Regions from separate parts of the Embleya sp. NPDC005971 genome, predicted to be linked through region 1. Evidence: riboswitches for the same ligand, from Rfam matches in the RefSeq annotation. Region 1 holds a riboswitch; each other region holds the start of a gene.
What was found. Region 1 has a riboswitch for thiamine pyrophosphate ahead of thiC (phosphomethylpyrimidine synthase ThiC). Riboswitches for the same ligand answer to the same signal wherever they lie in the genome.

Region 1 (2,263 bases):
ATCGAGCCCGGACGCAGTCCGTCGCCGAGCGAGTAGGTCACGTCGTACGCGCGCAGGATCTCGGTCAGCTCGGCGAAGTGCGTGTAGAGGAAGTTCTCCCGGTGATGGGCCAGGCACCACGCGGCCATGATCGAACCGCCCCGCGAGACGATCCCGGTCTTGCGCCGGGCGGTCAGCGGCACGTAGCGCAGCAACACGCCGGCATGCACCGTCATGTAGTCCACGCCCTGCTCGCACTGCTCGATCACGGTGTCCCGGTAGAGCTCCCAGGTGAGTTCCTCGGGCTTGCCGTTCACCTTCTCCAGCGCCTGGTAGAGCGGCACCGTGCCGATCGGGACCGGCGAATTGCGCACGATCCACTCGCGGGTGGTGTGGATGTCCTTGCCGGTGGACAGGTCCATCACGGTGTCCGCGCCCCACCGGATCGCCCACACCAGCTTGTCGGTCTCCTCCTCGATCGAGGAGGTCACCGCCGAGTTGCCGATGTTCGCGTTGACCTTGACCAGGAAGTTCTTGCCGATCACCATCGGCTCGATCTCGGGGTGGTTGATGTTCGCGGGCAACACCGCCCGTCCGGCAGCGATCTCGTCCCGGACCAGCTCGGGCGCCAGGCCCTCGCGGATCGCCACGAACTCCATCTCCGGGGTGACCAGCCCGCGTCGCGCGTAGGCGAGTTGGGTCACCGCCTCGGAGCCGGACGCGCGCCTGGGTCGGGCCCCGGCACCGGGCACCGCGAACCCGGCCGGCGTCAGCGCCCCGATCCGGCCGTCATAGCGCACGGTGTCGCCGCGCTCCTCGATCCAGGCCGCACGCAGCGCGGGCAGGCCGCGGCGCACATCCACCTCGAAGGCCGGGTCGGTGTACGGGCCCGAGGTGTCGTAGAGGCGAACCGTCTCGCCGTTGGTCAGATGCACCGTGCGTACCGGAACGCGCAGATCCTCGCGTGATCCGGCGACGTAACCGCGGTGGTGGGCGGGGGTGATCGGTCCGCTGGTGACCGTGTGCGCGCCGACCGGGTCGGCCGACGGGGCAGCGGGCAGCGAAGTGTCGTGCGAGGTCATGGAAAGGCTCCCTACGCCGGCATTACCCGGTCAGGTTCTGCGGTCGGCGCGGCCTCAGCGCCCTCTCAGCCCGGTGCCCCGAGCTCCCGTGTATCTCCGTGTGGTGCGCCCCCACCCTGGCACACCCCCGGCCGCACGACCAGCGCCGGGTTCAGCCGAGCGGGTCGCGCGGGTTTCGGCCGACCACCGCGGTGCGGGCGAGCACGACCATCCCGACCGTGACGCACAGCCCGACCACGCCCTTGACGATGACCCACAGGAAGGCCGAGAACAGCCAGATCAGCAACCAGCACAGCAGCACCAGTACGAGCGCGGGTACGCCGATGCGCACCCAGCGCGGCCATGTCTCCATCGTCCAACCCCCAGTCACGCGAACCCACGCGAGACGTGCACATCCGGGGAGCACATTCCCCGGGAGGACACGTCGTATCCGGGCAGGCGGTTCCGGGCCGGCCGGATGCGCCCGGACCGGCCCGGACGGGCTCAGACCGGCCAGCGCTCGCCGCGCCACGCGGCATCCCAGAACATCCACTCGTAGCGCGCCGTGGTGGTGAAGTGCTCGACCATCCGGGCCCGCTCGGTCGCCGAGATGTCCTCGCCGACGCGGTCGACCAGATCGAGCACCGCGCGCACCGTCGCCTGGAACTCCTCGGCGCCGTAGGTGGCGATCCAGCGCTCGTACAACTCGTCGGGCGAGCCCTTGGCCAGCAGGGCGTCACCCACTCGGGCGTAGATCCAGTAGCAGGGCAGCACCGCCGCGACGCCCTCGGCGAAGGAGCCGTTGTGCACGGTGGCGAGCAGGTAGCTGACGTACGCCCGGGTACTCGGCAACACCGGTTCGGTCGCGGTGGCGTCGGCCACCGAGCTGCCGAAGTCGACCATGAAGCCCTCGTGCAGCGAACGCTCGGCGGCGATCGCGCCGGCCGCGTCGCTCGCGAACTGCACGGTCGTCGCCTCGTCCGGCGCCTTGGCCGCGCACACCGCGAGCGCCTTGGCGTAATCGCGCAGGTAGTGCGAGTCCTGCACGACGTAGTGCCGAAACGCCTCGCGCGGCAACGTGCCGTCGGTCAGTCCGTGGATGAACGGGTGGTCCAGGATCGCCGCGTAGACGTCCTCGATCGCAGCCCAGAGTTCGTCGCGCAGCGCCATCAGGTGTACTCCCGGTCGTCGGATCCCGAGATCCGATCACTGGATCCCAAGGT
Region 2 (2,263 bases), on a different contig from region 1:
TAGGTGTCGAAGTCGTTCACCATCAGCGCGAACCCGGTGACCAGCGCACCCACACCCAGGCAGAGCACCCGGCGATCCACCCGCGGCGCGAGGTTCTGGATGGACATCGCGGTGCTGTAGACGTTGGCGAAGCTCTGGTCCACCTCGCGCACCACCAGCACCGCGAAGAACACCCACCCGGCGGTGACGCCCAGGAACGAGTCGAAGATCTTGTCCGGGTCGCCGCCCACCTGGGCGAGGGCGACCAGGCCGAGCAGGTAGCACCAGATGCTGGTGATCGAGAACCCGCTCAACGCGGCCCAGAACGCGGGCTTGGTGCCGCGCGAGTGGCGGGTGTAGTCGGACGCCAACGGGACCCAGGAGACCGCGACCGCGAGCGCCGCGTCCATCGCCGGGAAGAACCCGGACCACGAACCCTCGGTCATCGGCGGCAGGCCCTCGCGCCACAGCTGCACCGAGAAGTAGAGCATCGCGATGCCCACCGCGACCGTCACGTAGCGGCGCAGGATCCGCAGCATGCCCAGCGGGCGCAGCGTCATCGCCGTGGTGACCGCGCCGGCGGCGACGATGTAGAGCCAGTGCGGGCCGTCGCCGTCGGTCATCGCCTCGATGCCGATCGAGATCACCAGCAGCTCGAAGGTGCCCCAGCCGATGCACTGGACGATGTTGAACACCGTCGGCACGTACGAGATCTTGGTGCCGAACAGGCCGCGCAGCACCGTCATCGCGGGTGCGCCGCTGCGTGCACCGGGGATGCCGGCGACCGCGACCATGAGCGTGCCGATCAGCGTGCCGCCGACGGCCGCGACGATCGCGGCGACCATCGACAGTTGCGGGTAGCCGACCGGGGCCAGCACGTACAGGGCGCCGGAGAAGCCGAGCAGGCTCACCCCGAGGTTGGCCCAGAACGCCGCCTGGTCGCGGAAGCCGAGGGTGCGTGGTGGGGCGGTGTCCAGGATCAGGGGTGCCTCGGCGCCGGCGTGCGGCGTCTCGGGGCGTGCGTCGTCGACGACAGGAGCCGACATGGCTCTACCTGCTCTCCCTACGCCGGCATTACCCGGACAGGTTCAAGCGGTCGGTGGCCCCGGGGTGTGCACCGGCTCGACGCCGACACCCCATGCCGCCCTCTCAGCCCGGTTGGTCCGAGCTCCCGCGATGGCGTGGCGAACAGTACGCGCCTCGCGGGCGGCTTGGGAAGGCGGGGTGGGGGAAGGCGACCTCGGGCCGGGTCGCCCGGCGGGCGCGGGAGATGCCCCCGGGTGGTGATTCGCGCCGTCCCGGGCGGGTGCGGCAACGTCCTGGGCGGGCAGGCGGCACCGACCCGGATCGGCGGCACGTGCCGTTTTCCACGGGTAGGGCTCACCATCCCGAGTGGGTGAAGCCCGCCCAGCCGGTCAGGTCGTCCGGGACGATCGCGCGGGCGCGGGCGGCCAGTTCGGCCGGCATCGCGGCCGGGATGCCGCGTTTGGGGTCGCGCAGCCACAACTGCGCGGTACGCACCGCCTGGGCCGGGGGCAGGTCGCGGCGGTCGAGGTAGTGGTGGGCCATGTACAGGACCAGCGCGGTGGTCGTCTCGTCCACCGGCCACAGCGTGGACACCACCGTGTGGGTGCCGGCCGTCAGGTATTCGGCGCCCACCCGCCAGGTCTCGTCGTGACCGCCGGCCGGTACGAACGCGATCGGGTCGCCGGCGGTCCGGCCGATCTCGATCGGGCTTCGCCGGACCGGCTCGCTGCTCCGCCGCGCGGCGACCTCGCACAGCAGGCGCGGTGCGCCGATGTAGGAGATCTGCGCGTGTTGCAGCGCGTGCCGGCGGCGGCCGTCGACGAGTGACCAGGCCGCGTGCCACGGGACCATGCCGAACGGTCCGGCGGGCAGCAGGACCAGGGACGGCGCGCGGCCGAACGAGCCGGGCAGCGCGGTCAGTACCGGTTCCATCACCGCGCCCCAGGCCCAGCCGCACAACGCATCGAGCAGGTCCGCCCAGTTCTCCCGATCGCCCTCGGCCAGGGCCAGGCCGTAGTCCAGTTCGGGCAGGTCGAGCACCCGCGTCGTGCCGTCCGTGCCGGTCAACACCGCTGCGCCGGGGACGAGTTGCACCAGCGCGTCGCTGCCGAGCCGGCCCAGCGCGGCGGCGATCTCGGCGGCGGACGGCGGGTCGAGCAAGCTGCGCCAGGCGATGCCGCGCGGGTCGAGTCCGATCCGGGCCGAGGCCACCTGCGCGGCGGCCCGGAGCAGGTGGGCGTGCTCCGGCGCGGCCCGG
Region 3 (2,263 bases), on a different contig from region 1:
CTCGCGCCGTGCCGGCCGACGTACTGGACCATCCGGCCGAACTGGTCGGACCAGAAGTAGGGGACCGGGTCGTACGCCTGGTCGCCGCCGAGCAGGTTGGCCACCAGCACGCGCGGCGCCTGGAGCGCGTTGTCCCAGTGTTCGACGTTCATCCGGGTGCCGTAGCGGGCGGACGGGAAGTCCACGCAGTCGCCGACCGCGTATACCCCGGGCATCGAGGTGGCCAGGTGGTCGTCCACCTCGACGAAGCCGCGCTCGTTGCGGGTCACGCCGGAGTCGGCCAGCCACTCGGTGGCCGGGCGCACCCCGATGCCGACCACGATCGCGTCGGCGCGCAGCCGGCGGCCGTCGGTCAGGTGCACCGCGCCCGCCTCCAGCCGATCCACCCGCGCGCCCACCAGCAGTTCCACGCCGGCCTCGGCGTACCACGGCACGAACCGGGCGCCGACGGCCTCCGGGAAGGGTCCGGCGAGCGGGGTGGGCAGGGCCTCGACCACGGTGGTCGGGCAACCGGCGGCGGCCGCGGCGGTGGCCACCTCGGCGCCGATCCAGCCCGCGCCGACGATCACCACGTGGGCGCCGGGCACCAGTGCGGCGCGCAGCGCGCGGGCGTCGTCGATGGTGCGCAGCACGTGCACGCCGGGGACCTCGGCGGCGCCGGGCAGGTCGATCACACGCGAGCCGGTCGCGATCACCAGTCGGTCGAAGGCGATCTCGCCCGCGTCGGTGTCCACCACGCCCGGGCGCAGTCCGGTCGCGGTGCGGCCGAACAACACCTCGGTCTCCAGCGCGGCCCAGTCCGCCTCGAAGGACGTGTCGTCGGTCTTGCCGCCGAGCACCTCCTTCGACAGCGGCGGCCGGTCGTACGGCGCGTGCGCCTCGGCCCCGAGCAGGGTGACGCGACCGGTGTACCCCTGGTCCCGCAGCGCCACCACGGTTTGCAGGCCGGCCATGCCGGCGCCCACGACGAGCACGTTGTCCATGAAGGGCACCCTATGACGCGGCCCGAGACCGCCGACGCGCAGGGTCTTGACTCAGTCAAGGACATCGTCGGCGTACTCGGGCGCTCCCGGGCACCGGAAACCGGTGTCGTAGTGTGGAGAGGTCACGGGAGCCCGGTGAGACCGGGCTGAGAGGGGGGCTGCGAGCCCCCGACCGTCCGAACCTGATCCGGGTCATACCGGCGAAGGGAGTTCTTCTCACCATGGCCGGACCCACCATGTCCGAGCACCCCACCGATGTCGTCGTGGTCGGCGCGGGCGTCGTCGGACTGTCCGTCGCCTGGCGCGCCCGCACCCGCCACGGACTCTCGGTCACCGTCGTCGACCCGACCCCGGGCCGAGGTGCCTCGCACGCCGCCGCCGGCATGCTCACCCCCGTCTCCGAACTCCAGTACGGCGAGGAGAGCCTGCTCCGGCTGAGCATCGAATCGGCCCGGCGCTACCCCGAGTTCGCGGCCGAACTGGCCGAGGCCGCGGACCTGCCCTCGGGCTACCGCGCGTGCGGCACGATCGCGGTCGCGCTGGACGCGGACGACCGGGCCGTCCTCAAGGACCTGCACGCCTACCAGCAACGACTGGGCCTGCAATCGTCCTGGCTGACCAGCCGCGAGTGCCGGCGGCTCGAACCGATGTTGTCCCCGGCGATCACCGGTGGCCTGCACGTCGAGGACGACCACCAGATCGACAACCGTCGGCTGGTCGCGGCGCTGCTCGCGGCCTGCGCCCGGGCCGGCGTCGCCTTCGTGCGCGAGGGCGTCGAGCGGGTCCTGGTCGCCGACGAGCGCGCGTACGGCGTGCGTACGGTCGGCGGACGCGACCTGCTCGCGGACCAGGTGTTGCTCGCGGCCGGTTGCCGTTCGGCGCTGATCCCGGGCCTGCCGCCCGAGGTGGTCCCGCCGGTGCGGCCGGTCAAGGGCGAGATCCTGCGGCTGAAGGTACCGCCGGCGCTGCTGCCGCTGCTGTCCCGCAACGTTCGCGGCGTGGTCAAGGGCGGCAGCATGTACCTGGTCCCGCGCGCGGACGGCGAACTGGTGATCGGCGCGACCGAGCACGAACTCGGCCACGACACCGAGGTGACCGCGGGCGGCGTGTACGAACTCCTGCGCGACGCACACGAACTCGTCCCCGGCATCACCGAGCTGCCGCTGGTCGAGACGCTCGCGGGGCTGCGCCCCGGCAGCCCGGACAACGCGCCGATCCTGGGCCGCTCCGCGCTGCCCGGCCTGGTGGTGGCCACCGGGCACTACCGGCACGGCATCCTG

Region 2: another riboswitch for thiamine pyrophosphate. It lies ahead of ABZ374_RS36605 (cytosine permease); the one in region 1 lies ahead of thiC (phosphomethylpyrimidine synthase ThiC).
Region 3: another riboswitch for thiamine pyrophosphate. It lies ahead of thiO (glycine oxidase ThiO); the one in region 1 lies ahead of thiC (phosphomethylpyrimidine synthase ThiC).

What each region holds. Positions count from the first base shown of each region.
Region 1 is NZ_JBEXUX010000035.1:57,284-59,546, forward strand. Features, by position in the region: gene thiC (phosphomethylpyrimidine synthase ThiC) at 1-1,061, opposite strand, end outside; TPP riboswitch at 1,053-1,161, opposite strand; gene ABZ374_RS27835 (hypothetical protein) at 1,213-1,413, opposite strand; gene tenA (thiaminase II) at 1,545-2,210, opposite strand.
Region 2 is NZ_JBEXUX010000058.1:53,160-55,422, reverse strand. Features, by position in the region: gene ABZ374_RS36605 (cytosine permease) at 1-1,025, opposite strand, end outside; TPP riboswitch at 1,021-1,164, opposite strand; gene ABZ374_RS36600 (CHAT domain-containing protein) at 1,360-2,263, opposite strand, start outside.
Region 3 is NZ_JBEXUX010000001.1:440,625-442,887, reverse strand. Features, by position in the region: gene ABZ374_RS01895 (FAD-dependent oxidoreductase) at 1-983, opposite strand, end outside; TPP riboswitch at 1,098-1,209, shown strand; gene thiO (glycine oxidase ThiO) at 1,220-2,263, shown strand, end outside.